3 regions of the Mumia sp. zg.B21 genome follow, and region 1 is predicted to be linked to each of the others. Evidence: riboswitches for the same ligand, from Rfam matches in the RefSeq annotation. Region 1 holds a riboswitch; each other region holds the start of a gene.
The links. A riboswitch is a leader RNA that binds a small molecule or an ion and turns the genes downstream of it on or off. The one in region 1 is predicted to bind thiamine pyrophosphate.
Positions count from the first base shown of each region.

Region 2: it holds a riboswitch for thiamine pyrophosphate, as region 1 does, so the genes downstream of both, thiO (glycine oxidase ThiO) here and KV100_RS08145 (ECF transporter S component) in region 1, are expected to answer to the same signal.
Region 3: it holds a riboswitch for thiamine pyrophosphate, as region 1 does, so the genes downstream of both, thiM (hydroxyethylthiazole kinase) here and KV100_RS08145 (ECF transporter S component) in region 1, are expected to answer to the same signal.

Region 1 covers NZ_JAHWCJ010000001.1:1,687,382-1,694,461, reverse strand. Annotated here, with positions in the region: gene KV100_RS08175 (cupin domain-containing protein) at 1-79, shown strand, start outside; gene KV100_RS08170 (SGNH/GDSL hydrolase family protein) at 132-845, shown strand; gene KV100_RS08165 (arsenate reductase ArsC) at 855-1,259, opposite strand; gene arsB (ACR3 family arsenite efflux transporter) at 1,256-2,332, opposite strand; gene arsM (arsenite methyltransferase) at 2,329-3,141, opposite strand; gene KV100_RS08150 (metalloregulator ArsR/SmtB family transcription factor) at 3,227-3,580, shown strand; TPP riboswitch at 3,620-3,739, shown strand; gene KV100_RS08145 (ECF transporter S component) at 3,729-4,370, shown strand; gene KV100_RS19915 (ABC transporter ATP-binding protein) at 4,367-5,833, shown strand; gene KV100_RS08135 (energy-coupling factor transporter transmembrane protein EcfT) at 5,830-6,519, shown strand; gene KV100_RS08130 (MaoC family dehydratase) at 6,575-7,027, shown strand; gene KV100_RS08125 (CrcB family protein) at 7,071-7,080, opposite strand, start outside.
Region 2 covers NZ_JAHWCJ010000002.1:898,557-905,636, reverse strand. Annotated here, with positions in the region: gene KV100_RS13210 (N-acetylmuramoyl-L-alanine amidase) at 1-169, shown strand, start outside; gene KV100_RS13205 (metallophosphoesterase) at 172-1,044, shown strand; gene KV100_RS13200 (FMN-binding negative transcriptional regulator) at 999-1,658, opposite strand; gene groL (chaperonin GroEL) at 1,745-3,376, opposite strand; gene KV100_RS13190 (LysR family transcriptional regulator) at 3,602-4,519, opposite strand; gene KV100_RS13185 (EamA family transporter) at 4,594-5,484, shown strand; TPP riboswitch at 5,507-5,591, shown strand; gene thiO (glycine oxidase ThiO) at 5,600-6,757, shown strand; gene thiS (sulfur carrier protein ThiS) at 6,754-6,954, shown strand; gene KV100_RS13170 (thiazole synthase) at 6,960-7,080, shown strand, end outside.
Region 3 covers NZ_JAHWCJ010000001.1:328,917-335,996, reverse strand. Annotated here, with positions in the region: gene KV100_RS01750 (hypothetical protein) at 1-599, shown strand, start outside; gene KV100_RS01745 (TenA family protein) at 621-1,301, opposite strand; gene thiD (bifunctional hydroxymethylpyrimidine kinase/phosphomethylpyrimidine kinase) at 1,298-2,083, opposite strand; gene thiE (thiamine phosphate synthase) at 2,098-2,763, opposite strand; gene thiM (hydroxyethylthiazole kinase) at 2,763-3,554, opposite strand; TPP riboswitch at 3,543-3,634, opposite strand; gene ilvC (ketol-acid reductoisomerase) at 3,938-4,966, opposite strand; gene ilvN (acetolactate synthase small subunit) at 5,048-5,584, opposite strand; gene KV100_RS01715 (acetolactate synthase large subunit) at 5,584-7,080, opposite strand, start outside.

The DNA.
Region 1 (7,080 bases):
AGTCGCCGTACGCCTGCACGCCGGCGATCGCACGGTGTGGGAGGTGCGCGAGCGGCTGCGGAAGGTCTACGTGGCCTGATCTGTTCCGCAGGTTCTCACCGTTCGGCGCCGCGGGGAGTGATCATGGGGTGGTGAGAGCACGTCGCGTCGCCCGACCACGTCTGCTGGACGTCTCCTGGCGGGCGCGTCTGGCCGTGGTTCTGCTCCTCCTGACGATCAGCGCGGCGTTCCTCACCGACCTCGGGCAGAGCCGGGCCGACGCCGTGCGGTGCGAGCGGTTCACGTCGCAGTCCGAGGCACGCCGGGTCGTCGGCGCCCCCGCCGGGAAGCGGGTCGTCGTGATCGGCGACTCCTGGTCCGCCGGGCTCGGTCTGGACGATGCCGGCGACGCCTGGACATCCCGGTTGTCGGGGCAGGTCCACGTCGACGCGTTCTCCGGTTCGGGCTTCAGCCGGTCCGCGAGCCCGTGCGACGGCTCGTGGTTCGCCGCCCGTGCTGCCCGTGCCGTGGCCGGCGGAGCGGATCTGGTGGTGATCGCAGGAGGGCTCAACGACGTCGACCAGACGCCGGAGGCGGTCCGGGCCGGCTTCGAGCGCGTGATGAGGTCCGTGCAGGGTCCGCCCGTGGTCGTGGTCGGGCCCGCCGCCGCGCCGGCCCGCGAACGGGGGGCGCGGCGGGTGGACGCCCAGCTCGCGCTGCTCGCGGGCCGGGCCGGGGCGGCGTACGTCTCGACGGTCGGGCTCGACCTGCCCTACCTCGACGACGGGCTCCACCTGACACCTGCGGGTCATCGAGAGCTCGGCGACTTCGTGGCCGAGAGTCTCGTGGACCTCGGCGTCGACTGACGCCTCCGCTCAGTCGACCGGCTCGAGGCTCTCGACGAGTCGTCGGACCCGGGCACGGATCTCGTCCCGGATCGGGCGGACCTCCTCGAGGGTGCGTCCCGCGGGGTCGTCGAGCACCCAGTCCTCGTACCGGGTGCCGGGATAGACGGGGCACGTGTCGCCGCACCCCATGGTGACGACGACGTCGGCGCGCCGGACGTCGGTCGTCTCGAGGAGCCGCGGCTGGTTCTGGGCGATGTCGATGCCGAGCTCGGCCATGGCTGCCACGGCGACAGGGTTGAGCCGGTCAGCAGGCTCGGAGCCGGCAGACAGCACGGTGACGGACTCGCCGGCGAGGTGCCGGACGAAGCCGGCTGCCATCTGAGAACGGCCTGCGTTGTGGACACAGACGAAAAGCACGGCGCGAACGCTCATCGGGGGATCTCCTGAGGTGGGGGTGGCCGGAGGGCGCGGGCGGCGTAGACGAGCGCCAGGAGCGCGGGCACCTCGATGAGAGGGCCGACGACGCCGGCGAGGGCTTCACCCGAGGTGGCGCCGAAGGTGCTGATCGCCACGGCGATCGCGAGCTCGAAGTTGTTGCCGGCAGCCGTGAACGCGACCGTCGTCGTCCGTGCGTCGTCGAGCCCGGCGGCGCGCGAGCCGATCCAGGCGAGGGCGAACATCGCGACGAAGTAGAGGAGCAGCGGCACGGCGATGCGTCCGACGTCCAGAGGTCGGCGGGTGATGGCGTCGCCCTGGAGTGCGAACAGCACCACGATCGTGAACAGCAGCCCCCACAGCGCGAGCGGGCTCACCGTGGGGAGGAAGCGGGTCTCGTACCAGGTGCGGCCCTTGAGGCGCTCGCCCAGGAGCCGGCTGGCGGCGCCGGCGGCGAGCGGGATCCCGAGGAACACCAGCACGCTGATCGCGATCGCTCCCACGCTCAGCTCGGCGCTGGTCGTCGGCAGGCCGAGCCACGCGGGGAGGATCTGGAGGTAGAACCAGCCGAGCGCGGCGAACGCGACGAGCTGGAACACGCTGTTGATCGCCACCAGGACGACGGCGGCCTCCCGGTCGCCGCAGGCGAGGTCGTTCCAGATGAGGACCATCGCGATGCACCGGGCCAAGCCGACGATGATCAACCCGGTGCGGTACTCGGGGAGGTCGGGAAGCAGCAGCCAGGCGAGCGCGAACATGAGCGCCGGACCCACGATCCAGTTCAGCGTCAGCGACACCGCGATCAGACGGCGGTCGCCGAGGATCGCGCGTGTCCGGTCGTAGCGGACCTTCGCCAGGACGGGGTACATCATCACGAGCAGGCCCAGCGCGATCGGCGCGGAGACCTCCCCGATCTCCCAGCCGCCCAGCGCGTCGTCGAGTCCGGGGACCAGGCGCCCGACCAGCAGCCCGACCGCCATCGCGGCGACGATCCACACCGGCAGCAGCCGGTCGGTCGCCGACAGCCGCCCGGCGAGAGCGGGGCGGGTGCCGGCGTCGGAGACCGTCATGCAGTCGGCTTGGTGGCACGGATGATCGCACCGTGCATGCCCGGGGCCGCCTCATGGGTCAGCTCGACCGTCGCGTCGGCGAAGCCCGCCGCGGCGAGCCCGTCGAGGTACTCGCTGCGCGACAGCGCGCCGGCGATGCAGGCGACGTACGACCCGCGCTCGGCACGGTCGGCCGGCGTGAGGTGGTCCTCGGCGACGACGTCGGAGATGCCGATGCGCCCGCCCGGAACCAGCACGCGGAACATCTCGGCGAGGACCTGGGGCTTGTCGACCGACAGGTTGATCACGCAGTTGGAGATGACCACGTCGACGGCCGCGTCGGGCAGCGGCACGTCCTCGATCGACCCCTTGAGGAACTCCACGTTCGTGGCCTCGGCCTTCGTGGCGTTGGCCCGGGCCAGGTCGAGCATCTCGTCGGTCATGTCCACGCCGTACGCGAAGCCGTCGGGACCGACGCGCCGGGCGGACAGCAGGACGTCGATCCCACCGCCGGAGCCCAGGTCGAGCACCTTCTCGCCGGGGCTCAAGGCAGCGACGGCGAGCGGGTTGCCGCAGCCGAGCGACGCGGCGAGCGCCTCGGCCGGGAGCTCGGCCGCCTCGGCGCTCGAGTACAGGCCGGCACCGAACGAGGGATCGACCTCCGCGGTGGAGCCGCCGCAGCACGAGTCCGCGGCGTCGGCGGCCGGCGCGCAGCACGACTCGGTCGTCGCGAGAACCAGGTCGTTCGTGGTGCCGGAGCGGGCCTGGACGGCGGCGGCGGCGTAGCGCTCGCGGACCTGCTCGACGAGCTCGTCGTTCGTGAGGGTCATGATGTCTCCTGAGATCGAGGAAGTTCGATGCATCGAACACTACCGATTGATCGACGGATGTCAATACGTGTGGCACGATGGGGTGATGGACATGACGCTTCCCGTCCTCGAGACCTCCGCCGGAGCATGCTGCTCGCCGCTGACCGGGGGCGTCCTCGACGACGACCAGGCCGCGGTGCTCGCCCGGATGTTCAAAGCCTTGGGTGATCCGACCAGGGTGCGGTTGATGTCGCTGATCGCCGCGTCCGAAGGAGGCGAGGCCTGCATCTGCGACCTCACCGAGCCGGTCGGGCTGAGTCAGCCGACCGTCTCGCACCACATGAAACAGCTCGTCTCCGCCGGCCTCGTCACCCGCGAGCAGCGAGGCCGATGGGCCTACTACCGCGTCGTCGACTCCGCACTGACCGATCTGGCGTCCTCGCTGCGGACCGCGCCCTAGCGGGCGCTCGTCACGATGCCGCGGGTGCGGCTAGAGTCGACCTCACGACAGGGGAGCGCAGGTGCCCGACGGCACGGTGCGCTGAGAGTGCGGAAAGCCCGCAGACCCTCCGAACCTGCACCGGTTAGCACCGGCGAAGGGAGTCACCGTGGCTGATGCCATTCGTCCTCGCACGTCCTCGACCCGCTACCGCACGATCGACCTCGTCACGGTGGCGATGCTCGGCGTGGCGATCGGCGTGGTGTTCTGGGGATGGAACCAGTTGTTCGCCGTCGTCAGCGGCACGGCGCTGTTCGCCTACCCCCCGAGCTCCGGCCTGATCTCCGGCGTCTGGCTGATCGGCGGTGTCATCGGCGGGCTCGTCGTCCGCAGACCCGGCGCCGCGGTCGGCACCGAGGTGGTCGCAGCCGTCGTCTCCGGCCTGCTGGGCAACCAGTGGGGCATGTCCGTCCTCGTCTCGGGCCTGATCCAGGGCCTGGGGGTCGAGCTGGTGTTCGCCCTCTTCCTGTACCGCCGGTGGGGTGTCGTCGTCGCCGCCGCAGCAGGCGCGCTCGCCGGGGCGTTCGAGGCGGTGTACGAGTGGTACGCGTACTACGCCGACTGGGCCTTCGGCTACCAGCTCGTCTATCTCGTGTTCTTCGCGGTGTCGGGGGCGCTCGTCGCGGGCGTCGGAGGGTGGCTGCTCGTCCGGGCCCTGGCGAAGACGGGTGCTCTCGACGCCTTCGGGGCCGGTCGCGAGCACCACGACCGAGCCGCGGCGTCGTCCACGAGCCCTTCCCCGCGAGCGTGACCGGATCGGTCGCGTTCCGCGGCTTCGGCTGGCGTCCGCTGGGCCGGCGTACGCCGGTCGTCGCCGGCCTCGACCTGCGCGTCGACCCGGGTGAGCGGGTGCTGCTGGCGGGGCCGTCGGGCGCCGGGAAGTCGACGGTGCTCCGGGCGGCCGCAGGGGTGCTCGAGACCACCGGCGACGGCGACGCCCTCGGCGAGGTCACCACCATCGGCCGCGTCGGAATGCTGCTGCAGAACCCCGGCGACGCGGTGGTCGCCGAGCGGCTCGGCCGCGACGTGGCCTTCGGGCTCGAGAACGCCCGCGTCGCCCCGGCTGCGATCTGGCCGCGGGTGCGCGACGCGCTGCGAGCCGTACGCCTGCCGTACGGCATGCAGCACCCGACGTCCGCGCTGTCCGGAGGAGAGCTTCAGCGCTCCGCGCTGGCCGGGGTGCTGGCGTCGCAGGCGGACCTCCTGCTCCTCGACGAGCCGACGTCGATGCTCGACGACGTCAACGCCGACGCCGTACGCCGCTGCGTCGCGGAGGTCGTCGCCGAGACAGGGGCGACCCTCGTCGTGGTCGAGCACCGCATCGCCCCGTGGCTCCCTCACGTCGACCGTGTGGTCGTCCTGGGCCACGACGGATCCGTGGTCGCCGACACCGACCCGGTGAGCTTCGTCGCCACACTGCGCGACGACCTCGCCGGCGTCGGGGTGTGGATGCCGGGGGTCGCCGCGCCGGAGCCGGTCGAGCCGCCGGTCGTGCTGGTCGAGACCGACCGCGCGGTGCCGCGCCTCGATGCGCTCGCGCTGGGCGTCGACCTGCGCCGCACCGACATTCGGGGCGCCACTGTCACCGCGGCGCTGCGCGACGTCGACGCCGCCCTGGAGTCGCGGGCCGTCACCGTCCTCAGCGGGCCGAGCGGGGCGGGCAAGTCCACGTTGCTCGAGGTCGTCGGGGGTCTGCGACGTCCGGGTGCCGGCGAGGTGCGAGGGCTGGGTCGACCGCCGCACCGGATCGGGTCGCGCGACCTCGCCGCGCTGATCGGGTGGGTCCCGCAGAACCCGGAGCACGGCTTTCTCACGACCCGCGTCCGCGACGAGATCGCGGCGACCTCCCGGCGGATCGGCGTCCCGGTCGACGTCGACGCCGTTCTCGTCCATCTCCGGCTGGACCACCTCGCCGACGCGAACCCGTACCGGCTCTCCGGCGGGGAGCAGCGACGGCTGGCCCTCGGTGCTGCCCTGGCTCACCGTCCGCCCGTCCTCCTGCTGGACGAGCCCACCGTCGGTCAGGACCGGGGTACGTGGGCTGCCGTCACGGGGTGGATGCGTGCCGCTGCGGGTGCCGACGCGGTGATCGGCGCGGCCAGCCACGACGCCGATCTCGCAGCGCGGGCCGACCGTGTCGTGCCGCTCGAGGGCGGTCGTAACGTCGCGCCCGGGCCTGTGCCCACGCCCGCACCGGGGGACGACGCTCGATGAGACGCTTCGTCCGAGGGGCCACCCCGCTGGTGCTGCTCGCGATCGGCACGCTGGCGATCGTCGCCTCGCTGGCGGTGCGCGACCTGCAGACCGCGTGCCTCGCTCTCGGCGCGTACGCGGTCGCCGGTGCCGTCCTGCTCCCGTCGCCGAGGTTCGCGCTCGCCCGCTTCGGGGCGATCGCCGTCGCCTCGGTGTCGCTCGTGTGGTCGACGTGGTGGCTTGGTGGGCGTGATCTCGAGGTCGCACTGACCGCGGGTCTGCGCATCGTCGTGCTCGCGCTGCCCGGGGCGGTGCTCGCGGCGTACGTCGACCCGTCGAAGCTGGCCGACCAGCTCGGCCAGCGGTTGCGGCTGCCGGCGCGGCCGGTGGTGGCGTTCGCCGCGGCGATGCAACGCTTCGGTGCGCTGCGCGAGACGTGGGGCCAGCTCGACCGGACGCGACGAGCGCGCGGGTTCGGGCCGACGCACAACCCGGTCTCACGGGTGAGTCACGCGGTCTCGCTCGCGTTCGCGCTCCTCGTGTCCGCGCTGCGCGACGCGTCCCGGATGTCGGTGGCGATGGACGCACGCGGCTTCGCCTCGGCGCAGCGGCGCACGTGGGCGGAGCCGGCGCCGTGGTCCCGCACCGACAGCGCGCTGCTGGCTCTCGGCGTCGCGCTCGCCGCCGTACCCTGGCTCGTCCGCTGAGCCCCTCCCCTCTAGGATCGGGGCAGTAAGCGAGCGCTTAGTGCGGAGGAATCGGATGCGCGTCTTCAAGAACCTGGCCGAGCTCACCTCGTGTGTGGGGGAGGAGCTCGGCGTCAGCGAGTGGCACGAGATCACCCAGGAGCAGGTCGACCTGTTCGCGGAGGCGACCGGTGACCACCAGTGGATCCACGTCGACCCCGAGAAGGCAGCCGCGGGGCCCTTCGGTCGTACGATCGCGCACGGCTACCTCACGGTCTCGCTGATCCCGATGCTGGCCGCGGAGACCTACAAGGTCGAGAGCGTGAAGATGGGCGTCAACTACGGGTCGGACAAGGTCCGCTTCCCCGCGCCGCTGCCCGTCGGGTCCAAGGTGCGCGGTCGCGCGAGGCTCGTCGAGGTCGTGCCGGTCGCCCTGGGTCAGCGCGTGAGCGTCGAGTTCACGATCGAGGCCGAGGGCATCGACAAGCCCGTGTGCGTCGCGCGCACGTTGGCGATCTTCGCGGAGTAGCCGCCTCACGCCACAGGACCGTGTCCGGCGACCGCCGTAGGAGTCAGAGGCTT
Region 2 (7,080 bases), on a different contig from region 1:
CAAGCGGGCCGACCTCGGCACGCTCAACCTCAGCCGCATCCCGACCGCGATGGTGGAGCTCGGCAACATGCGCAACCCTCGCGACGCCCGGGCGATGCGCTCCGCGGCAGGCCAGCGCCGGTACGCCACGGCCCTTGCAGCGGCCGCCACGCGCTATCTCAGGCGGTGACCGTGGCGCACCGGATCCTCCACCTCTCCGACACCCACGTCAGCCGGACCGGCCCCGACGAGGACGGCGTCGACGCCGTCAGCGCGCTCGAGCGGATCCTCCACGACGCGCGTCACGTCCCCGACCTCGACCTCGTGCTCGTCACCGGCGACATCGCCGACGACGGGTCGTATGAGGGTTGTGTCGCCGTCCGCGAGATGGTGGGCGCGTACGCCGCCGAGCGCGGCGTACCGCACGTCTACACGACGGGCAACCACGACGACCGGGCCGCGTTCACGCGGGCGCTCGGGTCCGGGCACCTCGACGCCGGCGGACGCGACGTCGGCAGGCTCGCGGGTGGGTCGGCGGGCAAGCGCGCCGCGGTCAGCGACGTCGGGGGCCTGCGGGTGATCACGCTCGACAGCCTCGTGCCGGGATCGGTGCACGGTGAGCTGGACGGCGGTCAGGTCGCGTGGCTCCGTGGCCAGCTCGCGACCCCCGCGCCGTACGGGTCTGTCGTCGCGCTCCACCATCCGCCTCTGCACGTCGACTGGGCGCCGTTCATGCGCAACGACGGTCTCCGCGACCGGAACCTGCTCGCCGACGCTGTGGCCGGGACGGACGTCCGAGCGGTCCTGTGCGGCCACTTCCACCTCCAGCTCTCCGGCACCATGAACGGCGTGCCGGTGTGGACGACCCCGGGTGTCGTCACCAGGAACGACCGCACGTGCCCACCAGACCGGATCCGCGGGGTTCTGGGCGCCGGAGCGACGGTTGTCGACCTCGGAGGGCCGTTCTCCCCGGTGTTCCTCACGCTGCACGCACGCGACCCGCGCGCGGGTGAGCAGGTCTACCTCGTCGACGCGGTCTCGTGGGACGACGTCGACGAGGACTGATCCATCGTGCCCGCGACAGCGTGCGCCTCGGCGTCGCCTTCGCGGCGCAGGCCGTGCACCACACCGTCGCGATCCTCTGCCGAGCGGTTCTGGCTGAGCTTGGCCTTGCCCTCGACCGAGGTCACGGCCACCTCGACGCCGACGATGCCGCGCAGCTGGCCGTCCACGAACGGCGCGGGCGCATCGGTCACCGCCCAGGGATCGGGCCGCGACCGCTCGTGGAGGTCGGTGAGACGGGTGACGGCGTCGCGGATCCACTCGGTCTCACGACGGACGCGCACCGTGCCGCGCAGCTCGACGCGGCTGTAGTTCCACGTCGGGACGACCCTGCCGTGCTGGGCCTTGGTCGCGTACCACGACGGCGAGACGTACGCCTGCGGTCCGCTCACCACGACCAGGGCCGGCGATCCGTCGCCGATCGTGCGCCAGTGCGGGTTGGCGAGGGCCACGTGCGCGATCACGCGACCCTCCTCGCGCAGCCACACCAGCGGCAGCCGGGTCGCGTACGGCATGCCGTCCGCGCCCACCGTGACGAGGTCGCCGGCACCGACGGCGGCGATGAGGCCGTCGATCGCCGCTGCGTCGTCGAGGGAGTTGAAGCGCGGCACGTACACCGGCCCACCGTACGACGACGCCCCGCCGGTCCGGAGACCGACGGGGCGCCGCGTGGTGCGTCGAGCGTGAGCTCAGGCGGGGTGGCTCAGAAGCCCATGCCGCCCATGTCGCCCATGTCGCCACCCGGCATGGCCGGGGGGTTCTTCTCGGGCTTGTCGGCGACGACGGCCTCGGTGGTGAGGAAGAGCGCCGCGATCGAGGCTGCGTTCTGCAGCGCCGAGCGGGTCACCTTGGCCGGGTCGAGGATGCCCTCGGCGATGAGGTCGACGTACTCGCCGGTCGCCGCGTTGAGGCCGTGACCCGCGGGAAGGCCCTGGACCTTCTCCGCCACGACGCCGCCCTCGAGGCCGGCGTTGATCGCGATCTGCTTCAGCGGGGCGGTCGAGGCGGAGCGCACGATCTGCGCACCGGTCGCCTCGTCACCGACGAGATCGAGCTTCTCGAACGCCGCGGCGGTCGCCTGGACGAGCGCGACGCCGCCACCGGCGACGATGCCCTCCTCGACGGCAGCCTTCGCGTTGCGAACGGCGTCCTCGATGCGGTGCTTGCGCTCCTTGAGCTCGACCTCCGTGGCCGCGCCGACCTTGATGACCGCAACGCCGCCGGCGAGCTTCGCCAGCCGCTCCTGCAGCTTCTCGCGGTCGTAGTCGGAGTCGGAGTTCTCGATCTCGGCGCGGATCTGGTTGACCCGGCCGGTGATCTGGTCCTCCGAGCCACCGCCGTCGACGATGGTCGTCTCGTCCTTGGTCACGACGACCTTGCGGGCCGTACCGAGCAGCGAGATGTCGGCGTTCTCGAGCTTGAGACCGAGCTCCTCGCTGATGACCTCGCCACCGGTGAGGATGGCGATGTCGGTCAGCATGGCCTTGCGGCGGTCGCCGAAGCCCGGAGCCTTGACGGCGACGGACTTGAACGTGCCCTTGACCTTGTTGACGATCAGGGTGGCCAGCGCCTCGCCCTCGATGTCCTCGGCGATGATCAGCAGCGGCTTGCCCGACTGGATGACCTTCTCGAGGACCGGCACGAGGTCCTTGACGGCGCTGATCTTGGAGTTGGCGATCAGGATGTAGGGATCCTCGAGCACCGCCTCCATGCGCTCGGGATCGGTGTAGAAGTACTGCGAGATGTAGCCCTTGTCGAAGCGCATGCCCTCGGTGAGCTCGAGCTCGAGCCCGAAGGTGTTGCTCTCCTCGACGGTGATGACGCCTTCCTTGCCGACCTTGTCCATCGCCTCGGCGATGATCTCGCCGACCGACGGATCAGCAGCGGAGATCGCGGCCGTGGACGCGATCTGCTCCTTGGTCTCGACGTCCTTGGCCATCCCGAGCAGCTGGGCGCTGACGGCCTCGACGGCCTTCTCGATGCCACGCTTGAGCGCGATCGGGTTGGCGCCGGCCGCGACGTTGCGCAGGCCCTCGCGCACGAGCGCCTGGGCGAGCACGGTGGCGGTGGTGGTGCCGTCGCCGGCGACGTCGTCGGTCTTCTTGGCGACCTCCTTGACGAGCTCGGCGCCGATCTTCTCGTAGGGATCCTCGAGCTCGATCTCCTTGGCGATGCTGACACCATCGTTGGTGATGGTGGGAGCGCCCCACTTCTTCTCGAGGACGACGTTGCGGCCCTTGGGACCGAGGGTCACCTTCACGGCGTCGGCGAGGATGTTCATCCCGCGCTCGAGGCCGCGACGGGCTTCCTCGTTGAATGCAATGGTCTTCGGCATATCTCCCGCGATTCCTCCGCGTAGAGGTGGATGGCCCAGGGGATGCCCGCGACGGACGACCCGCGTCCACGGCAAACCCTTCTCGCCGCGACCTTCGGACCTCATCGTCCTGGCCCGTTTGGAACGTTGGCACTCAGATGATCCGAGTGCTAACGCTCTCCTTTCTAGCACTCGGGCCTGGAGAGTGCAAAGAGTGGGCCGGTGCAGCGAGCGAGGGCGACACCCTCATCTCGCCTCGTCGGCGATCTCCAGGAGGGCGTCGAGGACGCATCGGACAGCCGCGCGTTCGGCACGGTCGGGCCTTGCGAGCGCGAACACGTGGCGCCCCGCCCGCACGCCGTCGAGCGGGAGCAGCGTGACGCCGCGTGCCTCCGCTGCTCTTCGCCACAGCCGCGGCAACAGCGCCACACCCTGCCCGGCCGCGACGAACGCGGCCGTGACGTGGTTGTCGAGGAACCGTTGCTCGACACGAGGGGACTGTCCGTCGACGGCGAGCATGGGGAGCAGCAGGTCGAAGGGATGGCCGACAGGGACGCCGATCCAGCGCTCTCCGACGAGGTCCTCGGGTCGCACCCGGTCGCGGCCGGCGAGGCGGTGATCCTGGGGCACGGCCACGTCCAGCGGCTCACGAAGGAGCGGCGTGACGTGCAGGCCCGTCGCCGCAGGGTCCGGCACCGCGACCACCGAGTGCCCGACGACCACGTCGTGGTCGGCGGTGGCCGCTCGGAGCTCGTACTCCGCGAGGTCGAGGTCGCTCAGCCGTACGGTCACGCCGGGCGCACGCGTCGCGAGCCGCGGCGCGAGCGGAGCCAGCAGCATCTCGGCGCCGCTCGGGAAGGCTGTCACGGCGACCTCGCCCGCCACCTCGCCGCGGAACTCCTCGAGGCGGGCCCGGGTGCGCGCGACGACCTGGGCGATCTCGACGGCGCCCTCGGCGAGCAGCCGGCCGGCCTCGGTGAGCCTGACCCCACGGCCCTCACGCTCGACGAGGACGGTCCCGAGGTCACGCTCGAGGGCCTTGATCGTCTGCGAGACCGCCGACGGCGTCCGGTACGTCGCCGCAGCGACCGCCGTGATGCTCCCCCGCTCGGCGAGCTCCCGCACGATCGCGAGCTTGTCGACGTCGATGCCAGCATCCTTCATTGAAGCAACGCTACATCGTAGTCGTAGGAGTATTCGATTGTGCTTCACCCAGGCGCAAGCGCACGCTGGCTCTCGTGACCACCCGCGACCGTCTCCTCGCCGTACTGGTGGCGATCACCTGGGGACTGAACTTCATCGCCATCCACGCCTCGCTCGAGCACTTCCCGCCGATGTTCTGCGTCGCGCTGCGCTTCGGGCTGCTCGCCGTCCCGACCGTGCTTCTCGTCCCGCGCCCGGACGTCAGGCTGCGCTGGTTGATCGGGTACGGCGCAGGCTTCGGGATCGCACAGTTCTTCTTCCTGTACGTAGGCATGCGTGCGGGCATGCCCGCAGGACTCGCCTCGTTGGTGCTCCAGGCCTCCGCGCCCTTCACGGTGGTGCTCGCCGGCGTCCTGCTGCGCGAACGGCTCAGCGGCCGGCAGATTCTCGGCATCGTGATCGCGATCGCCGGGCTCGCCGGCGTGGCGTGGCACCGGTCGCAGACGGCAGCCCTGCTCCCCGTGGTGCTCACGCTGCTGGCCGCGCTCGGCTGGGCGTTCGGCAACCTCGCGAACCGCCAGGCGCACCCCTCCAACCCGCTCCACCTCACGCTGTGGATGTCGGTGGTCCCCCCGATCCCGATGCTGGTGGTCTCGCTGCTCTTCGAGGGGCCGGGAGCCGTCGGAGAGTCGCTCGTGACCGCCTTCACCCCCGAGGCGGTGCCCGCCGTGCTGGGTCTCCTCTACACGGTCGTCATCGGGACCGTCGTGGGCTCGGGACTGTGGACGCTGCTGATGACGCGCTATCCGTCGAGCACCGTCGCGCCGTTCTCACTGCTCGTCCCGGTGGTGGGGATGAGCGCGAGCGCTCTTCTCCTGAGCGAACGCCTCGACCCGTTCGAGCTCGCATCCGGCGCGGTGGTCATCGCCGGCGTCCTTCTCGGCTCGACCCGCGGGCGCCGGGCCCGCTTGACGACGCCGTCGTAGCCCGCCTACGGTGCGGAGGTCCCCACGGGAGCCCGGGCACGGGCTGAGAGGGAGCCGATGCCGCTCCGACCGTCGAACCTGATCCGGGTCATGCCGGCGAAGGGAGGCAGGAGCAGTGTCGCGCTCTCACCGGCCAGCCGGCCGCGACGTCGCCGTCGTCGGTGGTGGAGTCGTCGGGCTCACCGTCGCGTGGTCGCTCGCACGTCGTGGTCACCGTGTCACGACGTACGACCCCACGCCCGCCCGTGGGGCCTCGTGGGCGGCCGCGGGGATGCTCTCCCCCGCAGGTGAGGCGTGGTACGGCGAGGAGGCGCTGCTGCGGGTCGGCGTCGCGTCGCTCGCACGGTGGCCGGACATGGCGGCCGCCCTCGAACGCGATGCCGGGCGAGCGTTGGAGGTCCGTGGGGAGGGCACGCTGCTCGCCGCCGCCACCGAGGACGATGCCCGCGAGCAGGAGCGGGTCACCGCGCTGCTCGACACCCACACGATCCCGTACCACCCGCTCACCCGGCGGGAGGTGCGCGCCCGGGAGCCGGCGCTGCACCCAGCGCTGCGCGCCGTCGTCGAGATCCCCGGTGACCGCAGCGTCCACAACCGCACTCTGCTCGCTGCTCTGCTGGCGGCATGCGCGCGTCGGCACGTGACCGCCGTCGACGACACGGTCGACCTGGTGCGAGACGGCGACACGCTGCGTGTCCGCACCAGGCAGGACGGGCGCGCGCGCGGCCACGACGTGGTGGTCCTCGCCAACGGTGTCGGGCTACGCACCACCGAGGGCGCACCCGAGTGGCTGCGCGACGCCGTGCGCCCGGTCAAGGGCGAGATCCTGCGGCTGCATGCCCCCCGGCCCATGCTGGCCCGGACGGTGCGCGCCGCGGTGCGCGGCCGACCCGTCTACCTGGTCCCGCGCAACGACGGCGAGATCGTGGTCGGCGCGACCATGCTCGAGCGGGGGTACGACACGACCGTCACCGTGGAGGGGGTGCACGACCTCCTTCACGACGCGGTCGAGGTCGTGCCGGAGCTGCGTGACTGCGCCTTCGTGGAGGCGGCAGCCGGCTTGCGTCCCTCGAGCTCGGACCACCTGCCGCTGGTCGGGGCCACCGGCATCCCCGGTCTCCTCGTCGCCGCCGGGCACCATCGTGGCGGCGTGCTCCTCGCGCCCTGGACCGCCGACGTGATCACCGCGCTCGTCGAGGAGTCCTCGCCACCTGAGGGGTCGGGTCACACCGACCCGCTTCGCCTGTCGCCGACACTCCAGGAGGCCCGATGACCATCCGTCTCAACGGCCAGGCCCACGCGCTCGCCGAGCCTCTCACGGTGCTCGCGCTGCTCCGCACGCTCGCGCTGCCACGTACCGACGTGGCAGTCGCCGTCGACGGCATCGTCGTGCCGCGCTCCCGATGGGAGGACCACCTCGTCCGCGACGGCGCCGAGGTCGACGTCGTCACCGCCGTCCAAGGAGGGTGAGAGTCGTGCTGACGACCACCGACCCGTCCCCGCTCACCGTGGCCGGAGTGCCGTTCACGAGCCGGCTGTTCCTCGGTACCGGAGGGGTTCCGAGCCCCGCTGTCCTCCGTCGGTGCCTGGAGATGA
Region 3 (7,080 bases), 1.4 Mb from region 1:
ACTTCGAGGACCGTCTCGACGTCTCTGCTCCGCGACCGTTCTCGATCGACGGGCAGGACGGCAGCGAGTTCCGATACTCGACCACGGACATCGCCGTGATGCTGCGCCCGTCCGGCGGCACGTTCTCCGAGATCCGCACCGGCGGCGGCTGGAGGAATCGCGCCGAGATCGTGGCTGTCCTGCGAACGGTTCGAGCGGTCTCGGTCCCGGAGTGGCTCGCGGCGATGCCGCCGGAGATCGTCACTCCCGACAAGGCCTCGCAGGTGATCGACGAGCTGTTGGCCGGTGTGCCGCTCCCGCCGGGACTCGACCGTGCGTCACTCGACGACCTCGGCACCAACGACCGCTACCAGCTCAGCGCCCAGGTGCTCGAGCCGGTGGTGTGCGGCTGGGTCGGAGAGCTCCGGCGTGCCGAGGACGCGCGAGACGACCGGGCGAGGAAGGCCGCCGTCGAGGCGCTGGCAAGCGGGCGCCGCTGGCCGTTGCTCGCGCCGATGGACGCCGAGGGCGAGTATGCCGACGGGGTCCGGGCGGTGGCCGACGCGGTCCGCGACGGGGTTCCGACGCTCACGGTGCGGGAGATGTCCGGCTGCCCGTGACGGCAGGTGGGCGCGGGGAGGTCAGGCCCTCGGCCAGGTCTCCCCGCGCCACGACGCGTCCCAGAACATCCACTCGAATCGCGTCGCGCGCTCGTAGGCGGCGAGCATCTTCGTACGGCGCTCGGGCGTCGCCGCCGTCGCGAGGTGGTCGGCCCACCCCTCGGCCCGCGTGACCGCGGCGTCGAAGGCGGGGTCGGAGTAGGTGTCGATCCAGGCGCGGTAGGGATGCGCAGCGTCGGTCGCCTGTGCCGCGATCGCGCGCCCAACCTCCAGATAGACGCGGAAGCACGGCAGCACACCCGCAAGACCGACCTCGACCGGTGCGTACGCGGCGTCGGCGAGCAGCGTGCCGGCGTAGGCCTGACAGGTCGGCGTCGGCTCCGCCGCATCAGGCCCGTCCGGGTCGAGGCCGCGAGGCACGAGGAACTCCGCGTGCATCAGCCGCTCGGCCTCCACCGCCTCGGCGGCCGCGCGTGCGAGGCCGGCTGACAGCGCCGGGTCGCCCGCACGCGCGGCCAGCATCGCGAGCGTGCTGCCGTAGCGGGAGAGGTAGTGGGCATCGTCGAGCAGGTAGCGGCCGAACACGTCCTCCGGCAACGTCCCGGCGGCGAGACCGACCACGAAGGGGTGCTCGAGGATCGCGTCGTACCAGCTCGCGACGTGCGCCCACGCGGCCTCGGAGAACGTCCTCTCGTCCGTCACCCGCGCGACCTCCAGAGGTGGTCGACAGGTCCGTGGCCGCGACCCACCGAGTGCTCGGCGCCGCTGCGCAAAGCCCCGGTCAGGTAGTCCTTGGCCTCACCCACCGCCTCGCGCAGCGGCAGGCCGAGCGCGAGGCCGGACGCGATCGCCGACCCCAGCGTGCAGCCTGTCCCGTGCGTGTTGGGGCTGTCGATCCGCGGTGCACGATAGGTGCACGCACCCTCCGCGTCGACGAGCACGTCGATGCTCTCCGGACCCTCGAGGTGTCCGCCCTTGACCAGCGCGGCTGCAGCGCCCGCTGCGCGCAACGCGCGCCCGGCGGTCGCCAGCCCGTGGGGATCGGTCGCCGGCGCGGTGCCGGTCAGGACCGCAGCCTCCGGCACGTTGGGCGTGACGACGGCCGCCAGCGGCAGCAACGTCGTACGGATGGTGTCCACCACGTCCTCCCCGACCAGCGTGTCGCCGGAGGTGGCCACCATGACCGGGTCAAGCACGACGGGCACGTCCGCGGCGTGCAGGACGTCGGCGACCGCGAGCACGATCTCCACCGTGCCGAGCATCCCGATCTTGACCACGCTCACGTCCAGGTCGTCCAGCACGGCACGCACCTGCTCGGCGACGAACGCCGCAGGCACCGGGTGGATCCCGAAGACGCCGCGGGTGTTCTGGACGGTGAGCGCGGTCAGGGCCGCGGCGCCGTACACGCCGAGGGCGGTCGCCGTCTTGAGGTCCGCCTGGATCCCGGCGCCGCCTGAGGGGTCGGAGCCGGCGATGGTGAGCATGACGGGCACGGCGCTCAGGGCTGGACCTCCGAGCGTGCGGCGAGGGCGGCGTCGACGACCTCGCGGAGCGTGCGGGCGGCCGCACGCGGCTCGGGTGCCGAGCAGATCGCGGAGACCACGCAGATGCCGTCGGCGCCGGCGGCGACGACCGACGCGGCGTTCGATGCGGAGATGCCACCGATCGCGACGAGCGGGAGGTCGTCCGGCGTTGCCGCGCGCAGGCGGCGTACGCCGTCGAGTCCCCACGGCGCGGTCGTGTCGGGCTTGGTCGGCGTCGCCCACACCGGGCTGACCGCGAGGTAGCTGCACGCGGCGAGCGCCTCGGCGTCGTCGAGCTGGGCCAGGTCGTGCAGCGACCACCCGACGACCGCGTCGTCGCCGAGCACCTCTCGCACTCGCGCGGGGTGGAGATCATCGGGCCCGATGTGCAGGCCCGCACCGGGCACGGCGCGCGCCGCCGCGAGGTCGTCGTTGAGCACGAACGACGCACGGTCACCGACGCGCGCGGCGATCCTCGTGGCCAGCCGGATGCGTTCGTCGGTCGACGCGTGCTTGTCGCGGAGCTGGACGGTCGTCGCTCCCCCGTCGACGGCGTCGGCGACGACGTCGACCAGGTCCGCACCGTGAGGCACGGACCCGGTGACGAGATAGAGACGGACGTCTCCGGCCGGGCCGACCATCAGCGCGCGACGACCTCGGCGACCGCCTCGGAAGACAACGTGGACAGCGCGTCCAGCAACCGCCAGCGCAGCGATCCGGGACCCTCGGCGAGCGGCGCGGCCTTCTCGATCGCGGCCGTCAGGATCGCCAGTGCGCTCGCCGACGCCTCGAACGCGTCGTCGTGGACCGCGCAGGCCGCGGCGACCAGGGCGCTCGCGGAGCACCCGAGCGCGGTGATCATCGGGGCGCGCGCATCGCCGCCGTGGATCTCGGTCGTACGGGTGCCGTCCGTGACGATGTCGACGGCGCCCGTCATGGCGACGACGGTCTCCAGCTTGGACGCGAGCGCCTCGGCGTCCGTACGGACGTCGGCCGTATCGGCGTCGGCGTCGACCCCTCGCCCTGCCCCCGTCGAGGTCGCGATCGCAAGGATCTCGCTCGCGTTGCCCCGGATCACCGTCGGGCGGTGCTCGATCAGGGCAGCGGCGGACTCGCGCCTATAGGTGGTCGCGCCGACCGCGACCGGGTCGAGGACCCACGGCTTGCCCGTGGCCGAGGCGACCTCGACCGCGGCGAGCATGCCGTCGACCCACGGCGGGGACAGCGTGCCGATGTTGGCGACGACGGCCTGGGCGATGCCGGCGAACTCCGCGGACTCGTGCGGGTCGTGGACCATCGCCGGAGAGGCGCCTGCGGCATTGAGCAGGTTGGCGGCGATGTCCATCGACACGTAGTTCGTGATGACCTGCACCAGCGGGGTCTGCGCCCGGAGCTGGTCGTGGACGTGGGCAGCGGTACGGGGTTCGAGCATCAGGCTCCCTCTCGCCGGTATGACCCGGATCAGGTTCGGCGGGTGTGTTCTCAGCCCTTCGGGCACCCCGGCCTTGCAACTGCTGGCGACGATAACAGAAGTGCCGGGAGCCCCTTCCGCGACGTCGCACCGGCCCGCTAGCGTTCGGGCAACCCACCCGACTCCTTCCCACGAGGGGTATGCATGGCTTCCGCCCGTCGCGTCCGTCGCGCCTGGCGCCGCGGAGGGGTTCACGAGGTCTATCTCGCGTCCCGCCGCTGGCTCGCTCGTCTCATCTACCCCGGAGACCTCCCCGCGGCCCGCCAACGCCGACGGCGGTGAGTCCGGTCCCACGCCGTGATGCGCGTGGGACCGGGCTCACCGCCGGTCGGGACGTACGAGGGTCAGCGCGCAGCGGTGCCCTCGGTGTAGTCGTCGTCGCCGCTCTTGACCCAGGCCATGAGCTTGCGCAGCTCGCGGCCGGTGCCCTCGATCGGGTGCTCCTCGCCCTCGGCGCGCAGCTTCTTGAACTCTGCCGCACCGGCGTCCTGGTCGGCGATGAAGCGCTCGGCGAACGCGCCGTTCTGGATGTCGGCGAGGACCGCCTGCATGTTCTCCTTGACGCGCGCGTCGACGACCCGCGGACCGGAGACGTAGTCGCCGTACTCGGCCGTGTCGGAGACCGACCAGCGCTGCTTGGCGATGCCACCCTCGTACATGAGGTCGACGATCAGCTTGAGCTCGTGCAGGCACTCGAAGTAGGCGACCTCGGGCTGGTAGCCGGCCTCGGTCAGGGTCTCGAAGCCCGCCTGGACCAGTGCGGAGACGCCGCCGCAGAGGACCGCCTGCTCACCGAACAGATCGGTCTCGGTCTCCTCGGTGAACGTCGTCTTGATGCCGCCGGCACGCAGGCCGCCGATGGCCTTGGCGTAGGAGAGGACCAGGGGCCACGCGTTGCCGGTGGCATCCTGCTCGACGGCGACGAGGACGGGGACGCCACGGCCCTCGACGTACTCGCGGCGGACGAGGTGACCGGGACCCTTGGGGGCGATCATGCCGACGTCGACACCGGCCGGCGGCTTGACGTAGCCGTAGCGGATGTTGAAGCCGTGCCCGAAGATCAGGGCGTCGCCGTCGTTGAGGTTCGGCTCGATCGCCTCGGTGTAGAGGCTGCGCTGCGCCGGGTCGGGCGCGAGCACGACGATGACGTCGGCCTCGGCGCACGCCTCGGCCGGGGTGAGCACCCGAAGGCCCTCGTTCTCGGCCTTCTCACGGCTCTTCGAGCCCTCGGGGAGTCCGACGCGGACGTCGACGCCGGAGTCGCGCAGGGACAGCGCGTGGGCGTGGCCCTGGCTGCCGTAGCCGAGGACGGCCACGCTGCGGCCCTGGATGACGCTCAGGTCGGCGTCGTCGTCGTAGAACAGCTCAGGCACGGGGTTGCTCCTTCTCGTGGTGCCGTGTGGCACCGGGTGGTGCCGCTCGGATCAGACGTACGGCCCCTATCGACCGTACGCTCAGGCGGTCTGGGTGGACGCGCCGGGGACCGCCCGCAGGGTGCGGTCGGTGATCGACCGTCCTCCGCGACCGATCGCGACGCGTCCGGACTGGGCGATCTCGCGGATGCCGAAGGGCTCGAGCACCTTCAGCATCGCGTCGAGCTTGCCGGGGTCTCCGGTCGCTTCGATGGTCACCGCGTCGACGCCGACGTCGACGACCTTCGCCCGGAACAGCTGGACGGTCTCCAAGACCTGTCCGCGCGTCCGTGAGTCGGCGCGGACCTTGATCAGCATGAGCTCACGCTCGACCGAGGTGGTGGGCTCGAGCTCGACGATCTTGAGGACGTTGACGAGCTTGTTCAGCTGCTTGGTGACCTGCTCCAGAGGCAGCTCGTCGACGTTGACCACGATCGTCATCCGCGAGATCTCGGGGATCTCGGTCGGCCCGACCGCGAGCGAGTCGATGTTGAAGCCGCGGCGCATGAAGAGGCTCGCGACGCGGGCGAGCACACCAGGGGTGTTCTCGACCAGGACGGACAGGGTGTGCTGGCTCATCACAGTTCCTCGTCACCGAACTCGGGCGCCATGTCGCGCGCGATCTGGATCATGTCGTTGCTGACTCCGGCCGGGACCATCGGCCACACCATCGCGTCGCGGTGCACGACGAAGTCGATGACGACCGGCGCGTCGGTGATGGACATCGCCTTCTCGATCACCGCGTCGAGGTCCTCGGCCTTCTCGCACCGCAGCCCGACGCAGCCGTAGGCGTCGGCGAGCTTGACGAAGTCGGGGATGCGGGCCTCGTCGGCGCCGGTCTGCAGGTCGGTGTTGGAGTAGCGGCCATCGTAGAAGAGCGTCTGCCACTGCCGGACCATGCCGAGCGACGAGTTGTTGATGACGGCGACCTTGATCGGGATGCCCTCGAGCGCGCACGTCGCGAGCTCCTGGTTGGTCATCTGGAAGCAACCGTCGCCGTCGATGGCCCACACCACCTCACCGGCGCGGGCGACCTGCGCTCCCATGGCGGCAGGGACGGAGAAGCCCATCGTGCCCATGCCGCCGGAGTTGATCCAGCGGGCGGGGCGCTCGTGCTCGATGAAGTTGGCAGCCCACATCTGGTGCTGTCCCACGCCGGAGGTGTAGGTCGCGCCGGGGCCGGCGATCTGGCCGATGCGCTGGATCACCCGTTGCGGCGACAGCGACCCGTCGTCCGGCTCCTCGTACCCGAGCGGGTAGCGGGCGGAGAGCGCCTGCATCTGCCCGCGCCACGGGGTGTAGTCGGCGGGGTGCTCGGCGTACTCGGCCTGCAGCGCGACGACCAGGTCGGCGATCACCTCACGGCAGTCTCCGACGATCGGCACGTCGGCGGTGCGGTTCTTGGAGATCTCAGCCGGGTCGATGTCGGCGTGGATGACCTTGGAGCCGGGCGCGAACGACTCCAGGTGCCCGGTCACCCGGTCGTCGAAGCGCGCACCCAGCGAGATGAGCAGGTCGCTCTTCTGGAGCGCACCGACGGCCGCCACCGTGCCGTGCATGCCCGGCATCCCGAGGTGGAGGGGGTGGCTGTCGGGGAACGCGCCGCGCGCCATCAGCGTCGTGACGACAGGGATGCCGGTCATCTCGGCGAGGACCTTGAGCTCGGTCGAGGCGTTGGCCTTCACGACGCCGCCGCCGACATAGAGGACCGGGCGCTCGGCCGCCGCGATGAGACGCGCCGCCTCACGGACCTGCTTGTTGTGCGGCCTGCTGGTCGGCCGGTAGCCCGGGAGGTGCAGCTCGGTCGGCCATGCGAAGGTCGTCGCGGATTGCAGCGCGTCCTTGGAGATGTCGACCAGCACCGGCCCGGGTCGGCCGGTGGACGCGATGTGGAAAGCCTCGGCGATCGCTCGCGGGATCTCCGCGGCATCGGTCACGAGATAGCTGTGCTTGGTGATCGGCATCGTGATGCCGCGGATGTCGGCCTCCTGGAACGCGTCCGTGCCGATCGCGCGGCTCGCGACCTGCCCGGTCACGGCGACCATCGGGACCGAGTCCATGTAGGCGTCGGCGAT